3 regions of the Paenibacillus sp. JT22N15 genome follow, and region 3 is predicted to be linked to each of the others. Evidence: predicted binding sites of a transcription regulator. Region 3 holds the regulator's gene; each other region holds the start of a gene.
The links. Region 3 encodes Rex, which represses fermentation and respiration genes when NADH is low (regulators of the CRP and FNR family bind a similar motif). Its sites were predicted from a motif close to TTGTGAAATATTTCACAA; they were not measured.

Region 1: the regulator Rex is predicted to act here: its motif matches at 2,107-2,124, upstream of AC50X8_RS19420 (formate/nitrite transporter family protein).
Region 2: the regulator Rex is predicted to act here: its motif matches at 2,347-2,364, upstream of AC50X8_RS23050 (L-lactate dehydrogenase).

The regions. Positions count from the first base shown of each region.
Region 1 is NZ_JBXENV010000009.1:253,888-258,161, forward strand. Features, by position in the region: gene AC50X8_RS19410 (hypothetical protein) at 1-153, shown strand, start outside; gene AC50X8_RS19415 (L-lactate dehydrogenase) at 237-1,160, opposite strand; gene AC50X8_RS19420 (formate/nitrite transporter family protein) at 1,225-2,046, opposite strand; gene AC50X8_RS19425 (pectate lyase) at 2,331-3,002, shown strand; gene AC50X8_RS19430 (histidine kinase) at 3,135-4,274, opposite strand, start outside.
Region 2 is NZ_JBXENV010000012.1:103,261-107,534, forward strand. Features, by position in the region: gene AC50X8_RS23040 (iron-containing alcohol dehydrogenase) at 1-882, opposite strand, end outside; gene AC50X8_RS23045 (EamA family transporter) at 1,008-2,075, opposite strand; gene AC50X8_RS23050 (L-lactate dehydrogenase) at 2,476-3,441, shown strand; T-box leader at 3,507-3,744, shown strand; gene argS (arginine--tRNA ligase) at 3,815-4,274, shown strand, end outside.
Region 3 is NZ_JBXENV010000007.1:205,624-209,897, forward strand. Features, by position in the region: gene dinG (ATP-dependent DNA helicase DinG) at 1-2,521, shown strand, start outside; gene AC50X8_RS15850 (redox-sensing transcriptional repressor Rex) at 2,518-3,174, shown strand; gene AC50X8_RS15855 (amidohydrolase) at 3,155-4,274, shown strand, end outside.

The DNA.
Region 1 (4,274 bases), on a different contig from region 3:
GGCTTGTGTATGCTTCGGAGCAAGCGGCGAATGAGAGAGCTTAACGAGCAATATCGGCAATATTTGAAAATGATTGAAAAAATGAATGACGATATCGATACACGATACGTAGAGGGGATTTCAGAACGATTGGATCGGATCGTGCATCGATAAATGTCGAATTAATTAAAACTATTGTAATTAAGAACAGTCTGCCGATATTAAGCGGCAGACTGTTCTGTATTTCTTATTCTGTTCTATTCCATCTCATCCCGAATCGACTCAATCAAGCCTTTCAGCTTGTTCGCCGACTTCTGGAACAGCGCCGTTTCTTCGTCCGACAGTGTCAGCTCCAGAACGTTGCGGATACCGCTGCGATCAACGACGCATGGAACGCCGATGTATACATCGGATACGCCGAGGTAGTTGTCGAGCAGGGTCGATACGTTCAGCACGGCGCCTTCATCTTGCAGAATCGCGGTACAGATGCGGTCGAGTGCCAGAGCGATGGCGTAATACGTCGCGCCTTTTGCTTCGATAATTTGGTAAGCGGCATCGCGTGTGCCGGTGAAAATCCGTTCTTTCTGTTCGTCGTTCAGTCCTAGCTCTGTACCCGCAACGTTCGACAGGCTCCATACCGGCAGCTCGGAATCGCCATGCTCCCCGATAATTGGGGCGTGGACGCTGCGCGGATCAATGTTCAGCTCTTCGCCAATCAGATAGCGGAAGCGTGCGCTGTCGAGCAGCGTGCCTGAACCGATGACGCGGTTAACGGGCCAGCGCGATTTTCGCAAGGAGAAGTAGCTCATGACGTCCACTGGGTTCGAGGCGATCAGCAGAATGCCATCGTCATTATATTTCAAGACCTCATCAATAATTTGGTCAAAAATCGCTACGTTGCGCTTCAGCAGCTGAATACGCTCTTCGCCTGGACGCTGGGCCACACCGGCCGTAATAATAATGATGTCCGCGCCTTTGCAGTCCTCGTAAGTGCCTGCCCATACCTTCGTGCCGCCAAGGAACGGCATGCCGTGGTTCATGTCGAGCGCATCGCCGATCGCTTTCTTCTCATTGGCATCGATAAGCACCAGCTCATCCATGCGATTGCGAAGCAGCAGTGTATAAGCGGTTGTTGAGCCTACAGCCCCAGCGCCAATGACAACAATTCTTGATTTTTTCATATCCGATCTCTCCCCGTCTAATGGTGTAGTTGCTTCTAGTTTTGCTTTTGCCATTACTCCTGAATTACTTCTGCAATTCCTTCTGTTCTTGCTCTTGCGCGTGATCCTCTTTGTCGAAATAAGGCTTGTTCACGAAATAATACATATATCCCATTAATACGCCGCCGCCAATCAGATTGCCCAGTGTGACAGGCACAAGATTGTGAATGACGCCGCCGTAAGTAATCGTGTCTGGATGGTCGACGACTAGTGCAATAGCAAAGGTGCACATGTTGGCAATGCTATGCTCGTAGCCCGAAATAAAGAAGCAGAAGACGAACAGCATCATGGAAAACATTTTTGCCCCGTCATGCTTCATGCCCATCGGGATAAAAAAGGCGAGACAGACTAGCCAGTTACATAAAATCGCCCGGAAAAAAAGCTCCATCGACGACGTATGCATTTTCGCTTCGACGACACTGAGCAGGAACGTATTGACCTTCTCGCTGTCGAACAGTCCGGTTGTCATAATGAGCAGGGCGAACACGGCTGCGCCAAGCAGGTTGCCAGCGTAGCTGGTCAGCCACATTTTGATGGCGTCGGTCCATTTGAGCTTGCGCCGGAGCGCGGTAAACGAATAATAAAACGTATTGCCGGTAAACAAGTCGCCGCCGCCGTATGCGATGAGAATAATCGCAGCTCCGAACGTTAGCGCGGCCATCGGATAAGCGAGTGGAGAATGCTCGGCGTAAAAAAAGTTACCCGTCTTAAAGGCGACTATAACGCCAAAGCCAATGAACATGCTGGCGAGCATGGACCTGGAAATATACCGGATGCGGCTTTGCTGAAAAATCATATGCTTCTTGTGTGCGAGTTGCTCGACCTTGCGTAGCGGTTCAGTTTCCATGAGCATTCACTCCTCTTGCTGCTTACTGAGGTTAGAATAACACAGGAGGGACACAGTCGATTGTGACATTCCTCACAGGTAAAGGCGAAAATTGTTACAGAAATAAGGGATTCCCGGCGGAGTGGACAACTACTGAGCTAATGATTATTCCTGTAATGGCAAAAATTAGGTAGTCTTCTTGTAGATGCAAACGGAGGTGCACATCTATTTGCATAAATATAGCGGCATTAAAGAATGAGGCTTCACCACAACCAAATTAAATGGAATAAAGGAGAGTTTATTCGATGAAAAAATGGATTGGTGCTCTATTATCTTTGGCCCTTATTATTGCAATTGCTGGTGTGCAGCCTGCCCCTGTATCAGCGGCAGAAGTTGTAAACGCTACCATTATTGTTCCTAAAAATACGACCTATGACGGCAAAGGCAAAGTTTTTGTCGCGAACCCGAGTACGTTAGGGGATGGCAGCCAGGCTGAGAACCAGAAGCCGGTATTCCGTCTGGAGGCAGGCGCAACGCTGAAAAATGTCATTATCGGCGCTCCTGCTGCCGACGGCGTTCACTGCTATGGCAGCTGCAATATTGAGAATGTGACATGGCAGGATGTAGGCGAGGACGCTTTGACTCTAAAATCTTCCGGTACCGTTAATATTACAGGCGGCGGCGCATATAAAGCCTATGACAAGGTGTTCCAAATGAATGCATCCGGCACGATCAATATTAAAAATTTCAAGGCCAATGACATCGGCAAGCTCGTTCGTCAAAATGGCGGCACCTCTTATTCGGTATCCATGAATGTTTCAAATAGCGATATTTCCAAGGTGAAGGATTCCATTTTGCGTACAGACAGCAGCTCCACAACGGGCAAAATAACAAACACGCGCTATTCTGGCGTGCCGACGCTGTTCAAAGGTTTTGCATCCGGCAAAACCAGTCAATCCGGAAACACGGCTTATTAGGCAATCCTTCCAAAAAAAGACGCGGCAATGCCGCTTAAGCTTTAGCTTAAGCCTTAGCTTGAACCTGAGCCTGAGCCTGAGCCGCAGAGCCTAGCGTTTGGAAGGATAGCCGTCCCCCGTAAGTAAGCCTGTTTATAAATCATCAACAGGGCCTGTGCCGAGATTAGGCGGCATGGGCTCTGTTTCCCATTTGGCGACAATGAGCATATCCAAATGTCTGGCGGAGCGCAGCAAATCCTGCACAATCGTTTTGCGGACGAGCATTTGCCACGGCGGCCGGCGCGATTGTCCAATAATGAGCTGGGTCGCTTGCAGGTCAGCCATCTGTTTCAGCAAAATTCCGCTAATTTCCTGGCGTCTATCTGCCGCACTTACCGCCAGCTGGCCGCCAAGCCGCTCGCACAGCTGCCGCAGCGCATGAAGCCGCTTTTGCTGCACCTCGGTTTGCTGAATTTTACGGCTGTGCACATAATGGACATGCCATTCTGCCTTCAAGCGGTGAGCGATGCGAAAGCCGCGGCGAATCAGCCTTTCCGCCTGATCACCTAAATCGATGCATACAAAAATCACCTCGCGCTTGCGCCAAGGCCCCCGAAGCGAAGGGCCGCGTTCCCACGACTCCAGCCGTTCATCGACATCATCCGCAATTTCGCGCAGCGCCAGCTCTCGCAAGGCAATCAAATTGCCGATTTTGAAAAAAGAGCCCAGCGCCTGCTCCACCTTTTCCTGCTTGTAAATTTTTCCGTCGCGCATGCGCTGCGCCAGCATTTGGGGCGTAACGTCAATGAGCTCGATTTCATTCGCCATTTGTAAAATCGCGTCCGGCACCGTTTCTCTCACCCGCACACCGGTCAACTGCTCCACCGCATCATTTAAGCTTTCCACATGCTGCACGTTTACGGTGGAAATAACGGAAATCCCGTGCTCCAGAAGCTGCAAAATATCCTCGTACCTTTTCTTGAGCAGGCTGCCGGGCACATTCGTATGGGCAAGCTCATCGATCAGCACAACCTCGGGGCGGCGCGCGATAACAGCCGTTGTATCCATTTCCTCAAGCCGCGCTGCCCCATAGGGAATAACTGCCCGGGGCAAAATCGCCAAGTCGCCGACCTGCTCGGCCGTTTCCTTGCGTCCATGCGTTTCCAGCCAGCCAATGACGACATCTACGCCTTTACGCTTAAGAATGTTACCCTCCTGGAGCATTTTGTACGTTTTCCCGACGCCAGGAGCGGCTCCGATATAAATTTTGAACGTGCCGCGTCGCATGCGCTG
Region 2 (4,274 bases), on a different contig from region 3:
CTTCATCCAGTTCGGGAAGATGATCGCAAGTCCTGCGCCATGTGCGATATCATAAATCGCACTTACCTCATGCTCGATGCCATGCGACGCCCAGTCCGTCACGACGCCAATCGGCAGCGTGCCGTTGAGCGCAAAGGTGCCGGCAAGCAGCAAATTCGCTCTGGCGTCATAGTCGGAGCCGTTTTCGATTGCTTTTTCACCATTTTCAATGACCGTTTGCAAAATGGATTCTGCAAAGCGCTCCTGCAGCGGCGTATTGGTCGTCAGGGAGAAATATTGCTCGAACACATGCGACATAATGTCGACAATGCCGTTCGCCGTCTGATCCTTCGGCACGGAATATGTCAGCTTCGGATCAAGAATCGAAAATTTCGGATAAACAAGCTTGCTGCCGAGACCGCGTTTTTGCTGCGTTTCCCAGTTGGAAATAACCGCATTGCCGTTCATTTCCGAGCCGGTAGCGGCAAGCGTCAGCACGGTGCCGATAGGCAATGCCTCTTGGATGACTGCTTTGCGGATCGTGAAATCCCACACATCGCCATCATAGAGCGCCCCAGCTGCAATCGCCTTGGAAGCATCCAGCACGCTACCGCCGCCAACGGCGAGCACGAACTCGATTTTTTCGCTGCGGCAAATGTCGATCCCTTTATTAATTGTCGTTAGACGCGGATTCGGCTCCACGCCAGACAGTTCATGAACGGTTGCGCCAATGCTATTTAATTGGGAAATCACTTCGTCATAAAGCCCCGAACGCTTGATGCTTCCGCCGCCGTATACGAGCAGAACTTTCGTTCCGTATGGCTTGACCAGCTCTCCAAGCTGCTGTACCTTCCCTGCTCCGAATATGAGCTTGGTTGGGTTGTACAATTCAAAATCTTTCATAGTAAGTGAAACCTCCCGTTAAGTAAAATAAGTGAACGGTTGTATTATAACACTTTCACTGAGTTTTCTAAAGTTATAGACGTTTCGTACTTAACTCGCCTGTATTCAGCGCAGGCCGCTTCACATTAGGAGCCATACAAACGCAAGAGCAGGATGCCTGCGAACGCGGTCGAAATCCCGATCGTCTCCAGTTTGGAGAACCGCTCCTTCACAACGAACCGCGTATAAAGCAGCACGATTAGCACATTAAGCGCCGTTACGGCCGACACCAGCCCCGCCTTCCCTACATCAAAGGCCGTCACAATAAACATCATGCCCACTGCATTGGTAATGCCGACTGCCATCCCGACGGAAAACGTGCGGCGGAAGCTCCAGCTGCGTTTGTCTGCTGTGCCTGCTCGGTTGGCTGCCTGAGCTGCCACGCTCACGATTGGCTGAGTGCTTGGACTCGCAGTCCCGTTTCTTGCGCCACTCGTGATACCAGCATTAACCGCACTAACCGTATTAAGAGCATTGAGAGTATTCACAGCGTTAAGAGTAGTTGCTGCGGCACCTGCCGCTATCTCCTGCGCTGCTTGGCCTGCTGCCGCAGCAGCAGCACGTACGGAGCGCAGGTCGCGCAGCCACCAAAGCCCAAAGCAGATCGAGCCGCTGCTGAACATGCAGACAAGCGTCGGAAACAACGGCGCATCCATCATCGTCGACCATTTTCCCGACAAATCGTTTCCGGCAAACAGCAGCATCGCCAGCAGCCCCCATTGCGCTCCTTGCAAATTGCCACGGGTAATATCATTGGAATAACGCACCAGCAATATACCCGCAATAATGATAATAAAGGAGCTGAGCTGCGCCATATTGAGCGTCTCGCCCCATACCGCGAAGGCGACAACGACGACAATTGCCGAAGGAAGCGCGGTCAAAATCGCAACAATAGAGGCTTTGCCCACGGCAAAGCCCTTGAACATGCTCGCATTTGCGCCGAAAGAGAGCAGTCCCATCTGCACGCCAATAAGCGATGAAACGGTGAAAGATGTTCCAGTCGCCAGCGTACAAACAAGTGTAATCAGCGCCCCTGAGAAAAATACACCACACAACAGCGCATTGCGATTAAGCGCCTGCTGGCTCGTCCAATGATACAAAATCCCCCGCAGCCCAAAGCTCGTCGCCGCCAGCAAGGATAATACAAGCCACATGAATTCCATTCCTCCATCTGTGTCTGCCCACATATACTTTCCCTATCATGACAGCTGAAAGTTAGATTGTAAATGTACGAAAATAAGCGGTTTATCTATATTCAACCTTAGGACTTCTGACCTGTACAGTGTGGACAATCCTCCCTGTTCACTTGTGGATAAGTATTGGAGGTGGCGGAAAATACTCCATTTGAACTCTGTTGATAATGTGCATAACTCTGTGGATATGTTGAAAAGCAAAGCTCTATCCGCCATAGGATGGCAGGTCAAAATGTGCATATTTTCACGCTTTTGCTTCCATGTGACATAGACAAACATGGATTGAACATAGCCGTCACATCATGGGCTGGATGCCGCATATAATAGCGTAACGAGGTTACGGTGGAGGAGATGCAAACGGATGGCAAACAAAGCGCGCAAGGTCGCTATTGTAGGAGTCGGTCAGGTCGGTTCAAGCTGCGCGTATGCCTTAATTAACCAGTCGATTTGCGATGAGCTGCTGCTCATTGACCGCACGTTCGACCGGGCCTATGCACAGGCGCTCGATTTGTCGCACAGCATGGACTTTGTCCATGGCCGCACAAAGGTTGCTGCTGGAACGCTGGAGCAGTGCGGGGATGTGGACGTTATCCTTCTCTGCGCTGGGGCGTATCCCGTCGGCAGCGATGATCGGCTTGATGTGCTGCATACGGTGCGCGAGATTTATGAAACGATGATTCCGCGCATTATGAACAGCGGATTCAGCGGAATTTTTGTAGCGGCCGCCAATCCTGTGGATATTGTGACGTATGTCGTGTGGGAGCTGTCCGGCATGCCGCGTTGCCAAGTGATTGGCACCGGAACGTCCATCGACTCCTCGCGGCTCAAGACGCTGCTCTGCGAGCATTTTCCAGTGGATGCCCGCAGCGTGCAGGGCTATGTGCTTGGGGAGCATGGCGAGTCGCAGTTTCCCGCCTGGTCGCATGTGACGGTTGGCGGCAAGCCGCTGCTGCATATTTTGGCCCAGCATCCCGAGCGCTTCGGGCATGTGAAGCTCGGAGCGCTCGCGGAGCAGACCCGCAATGCCGGCTGGGAAATCTATACGCGCAAAGGCTCGACCAGCTTTGGCATCGGCAATGCGCTGGCGCATATTACCCGCTCTATTCTAAACGATGAGCATCGCATTATTGCCGTGTCTGCGATATTAAACGGCGAATATGGCCAGCAGCAAGTATGCGCTGGCGTCCCCGCGATCATCGCCCGCTGCGGGGTTAAGGAAATCGTCGAGCTCAAGCTGACTACGCGGGAGCAGCGGCTGATGGAGCGCTCATGCTCGATTATACGCCAGGCGATTGAGAGCCTGTGCCTCGTAACCGAGAAAGAATAGCTGCAAGCTTGGCCGACTAAAAACGGATTGATTTTTCTGATCGTATCCGATATGATAGCTGTTAATTAACATCAAGGAACGGGAGAGTAACCTACATGGGTGCCATTTCAAGCGAGCCGGGACAGTGGAAGCCGGCAATGGACGATTAGGTGAAGCGCACCCGGGAGATGGCGGCCTGAAACGAGCAATCATGCTAGGGACGTCCGGTTCAGCACCGTTACAACGGCGAGATGCCCCTCTTTGTTTCTGTGCGGAGGCGGCAACAAGAGTGGTACCGCGGGGATAACAGGCCTCGTCTCTTATTTTTAGAGACGGGGCCTTTTTGGCGTGCTGCTCTACTCTGGCCGGAACATTTATTTTAGAGAGGAAGATGATGATGCTGTTAATGGACAAAATCGCGCTGGCATTGGCCAAAGCCCTCGCTCTGCCCGAAGCGGATATTCGGCCCTTGCTGGAATACCCGCCTGATGAGGAGCTTGGCGATGTCGCCTTCCCCTGCTTCACGATAGCTCGCACGATGAAACAAAGCCCCGTTAACATTGCTGCTTTGCTTGAGCCCCTGCTGGCAGATGCGAGCTGGAGCGTTCGGGCTGCCGGCCCCTATTTGAATTTCAAATGGAATCGGGAACTGGCAGCCGCGCAGCTTATTGCAGATTGGCAGAACGGAACCCTCATGCATGCAGCTATAGGGAATGGAGAGCGTGTCATAATCGACATGTCTTCGCCCAATATTGCGAAGCCGTTCGGCATTGGGCATTTGCGCTCGACGATGATCGGCAATGCGCTGTACCATATTTTGCGCAAGGTTGGCTATGAGTCGGTCAGCGTCAATC
Region 3 (4,274 bases):
GATTGAGCTGCTGCGCATTCTTTTTCCATCGATTACGTCTTACCAGCTTGGTGCTGTGTCTGAGCAGTTCGGCATTACGCATGATCATCATCATCGCGCTGATAGCGATGCGATGGCGACCGCCGTTATATTTGCCAAATCAGTTCAAAAGCTACGGAGCTTGCCGCTGCTGACTTTGCAGCGGTTATCTTCGCTTGTAGACAATGGCAGCGATTTAAGCTGGTTTATTACGCTGACGCTTAAGCAGGTGGAACAGAACATCGTTATGGGTGTTCCGGATTATGATTTTTTCAACCAGTTTGCGTTGAAAGCCAGAGAATGGACAGAGGAAAAGCCCGCGCGAAGCGAAGAGGGAGCCTCGCCTTTGCAGGATATGTCATTCGAGCAATATTTGGATGAAATCAAGCAGCGTTTTATTGAGCAATTCCCGAATTATGAAGAACGCGAAGCGCAAATGACGATGTTCCATGAAGTGTTTGATTCGCTGGACAGCAAACGCCATTTGCTCATTGAAGCGGGTACAGGTACAGGAAAGTCTCTCGGTTATCTGATTCCAGCGCTCTATTATGGTATCCGTCAAGATGAGAAGATAGTCGTCAGCACGCATACCATTAATTTGCAAGAGCAGCTAAGGCATCGCGATGTGCCGCTGCTTAAACAGATTTTGCCGATAGAGTTCCGAGCTTCTATTTTCAAGGGCAGAGGGAATTATTTGTGCCTGCGCAAATTTGAAAGTAAAATAAATACGAGGGATATGATGTCCCCCGTTGATGATGCAATTACTGCCTCGCAAATGGTCGTTTGGCTGGGCGAGACGGAAACAGGCGATCAGGAAGAGCTGAATTTCAGCAACAAGGGGACTGATTTCTGGTCGACCGTTGCCAGTGATGCAGATTCCTGTCTGAACCGGGCTTGTCCTTGGTTCAAACGCTGCTATTACCATCGTGCTAAGCATGAAGCTAATATTGCCGATGTGTGCATTACGAATCACTCCATGCTGTTTACAGACATTCAAGCGGATCATCGGCTGCTGCCGACTTACAGCCATTTGATTGTCGATGAAGCACATCATGTGGAGGAAGTAGCCAGCAAGCATTTAGGCATGCAGCTCGGCTATTATTCGATAACGAATGCGATTACGCGGATGTTCAAGGATAGTCGTTCCGGCTTGCTGCCATCGTTGCGCATTCATCTTCAGCAGGAAAGCGATGAGCGGGTTCAAGGCTGGCTTGAAACGATTGACACCATTATCCCGACCTTCACGGAAGTGAAGGAGCATTGGGAGAGGCTGTTTGAAATGCTGTACAGCTTTGTGCAAGCTTCTCCTGACGCGATGGGTGAAAACAATCAATCCGTTTATCGTCTGCGAGGCGATAGCCTGCCGGAAGGCTGGTCCGAAGTGCTCGCCGAAGAGACCAATATTCATACGGAGCTCATTCGCGTGCTGAAGACAGCTGAGAAAATGTCCGAGGAAATTAAAGACCGCATCGATGAGCTGGCCGTACAGGCGCTTGTAACGGATCTGAATGGCGTTTTGCGCGATTTGACGAGAGTTAAGGATGATCTGCGCAGCTTTATGAAAGTCGATCAGACGACTGACGTATTCTGGCTGGAAGCCAACATGACCTACAAGCATCGCTCGCTGCATCTTTATGCGGTGCCGATTGATGTGAGCAGCCAGCTTCAGCAGTATTTATTTGATGTGAAGGACAGCATTATTTTAACGTCAGCCACCCTTTCGGTGCAAAAGTCATTCCAGTTCGCCGAAGAGCAGCTTGGACTTAGCGGCTTTGAAGAGGCGGGCAGATTGCGCACCGTGCAGCTGGCATCGCCGTTTAATTACCGGGAGCAGGCGCTCGTCATTATTCCGCGCAATTTCCCTGTTCTTAAAGGCTCGGCGGGCGAGCCCGCATTTATTTCAATGCTCGTCTCTTCTTTGGCAGATGCAGTGCAGCAGACCAATGGCAGAATGCTGGTGCTGTTCACCTCTTACCGAATGCTCAAGCAGGTATATGACCCGCTTAAAGCGGCGCTCGCGGCCACCAGCATTCAAGTGCTGGGCCAAGGCATCGACAGCGGCAATCGTACGAAGCTGACGCGTCGTTTTTTACAGCAGCCAGAGTCCGTACTGCTTGGTACAAGCAGCTTTTGGGAAGGCGTTGATATTCCAGGCGAAGCCTTGACTTGCCTTGCCATCGTCCGATTGCCGTTCCAACCGCCCAATCATCCGCTGCTGGAAGCGAAGTCGGAATTGCTGCAGCGCCAAAAGCAAAATCCATTTATGAAGCTGTCAATTCCGCAAGCGGTTATTCGCTTCAAGCAGGGATTCGGCAGGCTCGTGCGAACGGCGAAGGATAAAGGCATTGTCATTATTTATGATACGCGAGTGATTGAAACGTATTATGGCAAGCATTTTCTGTATTCCTTGCCTGGCCCGAAAATTGAGCATATGCATATAGAGCAAATTGTACCGAGAATGAAAGAATGGCTTGGTGCCGAGAGGGAGGAGGAGAACGGGTGAAGCAGACGAAAATATCGGAGGCCGTCGTAAGACGCCTCCCCATTTACCTGCAAGTGCTGAACGAGCTGAACAACCGGGAGGTGCAGACCGTTTCGTCCCAGGAGCTTGGCGTCAAGCTGGATTTGAATCCGGCGCAAATCCGCAAGGACTTGGCGTATTTCGGCGATTTTGGCCGTAAGGGCATCGGCTATGATGTGACGTATTTAATTGAAAAAATCCGCCAAATTCTCAAGCTTGATCAGACGATAAATGTCGCCCTTGTCGGAGCTGGTAATTTAGGCCATGCGCTGTGCAATTATAATAAATACTCCAAAGACAATATGAAAATCATCGCGGTGTTTGATGTGCATCCATCTAAAATCGGCTCGCAAATTAATAATTTGACCGTTATGCCGATGGATATGCTGAAACAAACGGTGGAGGAAAACAATATCCGGATCGGCATTATAACCGTTCCCGGATTTGAAGCGCAAAACGTTGCTAATCAATTTATTGACGCCGGCATTGAAGGCTTGCTTAATTTTGCCCCAGCGATATTGAAGGTACCTGAGGAAATTCGCATACATCATGCTGACTTTACGAAAGAGCTGCTAAGTCTGGCCTATTACTTGGAGAGGGAAAGGGATGACGAAAATGAGCCAAATTTGGATTGAAAATGGACGTTTTGTAACGATGGAGGATGGCGAGCATGTGCTGCAAGGGCATATGGTTGTAACCGATGATCGCATTACATATATCGGAGCAGAAGCTCCAACTGGGCTGCAAGCCGATGTGCAAAAGCTGGATGGCAGCAAGCTTGCTTTTATGCCGGGTCTAGTAAACACGCATGGACATGCGGCTATGACTTTGCTGCGCGGCTATTCCGATGATCAAAACCTGCAAGTATGGCTGGAGCAAAAAATGTGGCCGATGGAAGGCAAATACATCGACCTTGATACCCGTGCGGGCAGCGCGCTTGCCGTGGTGGAAATGCTTAAATCCGGTACGACAGCTTTCGTGGATATGTATGACCGCATGGACCAGCTGGCCGAAGTTGTTGAACAGTCCGGCATTCGCGGCTGTCTGACGCGCGGCGTCATCGGCCTTTGCCCGGAGGATGTACAGCAAGCTAAGCTGGCGGAAGCGATTGCTTTCGCACGCGATTGGAACGGCAAGGCCGATGGCCGGATTACGACGATGATTTCGCCGCATGCGCCTTATACATGCCCGCCAGATTATATTGAGAAATTTGTTCAGGCCGCTCATGATTATGATTTGCCACTGCATACGCATATGTCAGAATCGATTGCCGAAGTAGAGCAGAACGTTCGCGATTATGGCGTTCGTCCCGTTCAGCATCTCGACAATTTAGGCTTCTTCTCGCGTCCGGCGCTCGTTGCTCATGCGGTGCATTTGAATGACGAGGAAATTGCGCTGCTGGCTGAACGCAAAGTAGCCGTATCGCATAACCCGGTCAGCAACCTCAAGCTGGCAAGCGGCATTGCCCGCGTGCCTGCTTTGCTTCGCGCAGGTGTAACTGTATCATTAGGCACGGACAGCGCGGCGAGCAACAACAATCTTGATCTATTCAAGGAAATCAATCTTGCGGCTTTGCTGCATAAAGGTGTTTCTGGCGATCCTACGGTTGTGCCAGCCATTGAAGCTTTGCGTATGGGAACGGTATACGGCGCTCGCTCCATTTGGCAGGAGGATTCCATTGGCCGCCTGCGCGTTGGCATGAAGGCTGACTTCATCGCGATCGATATTGAACAGC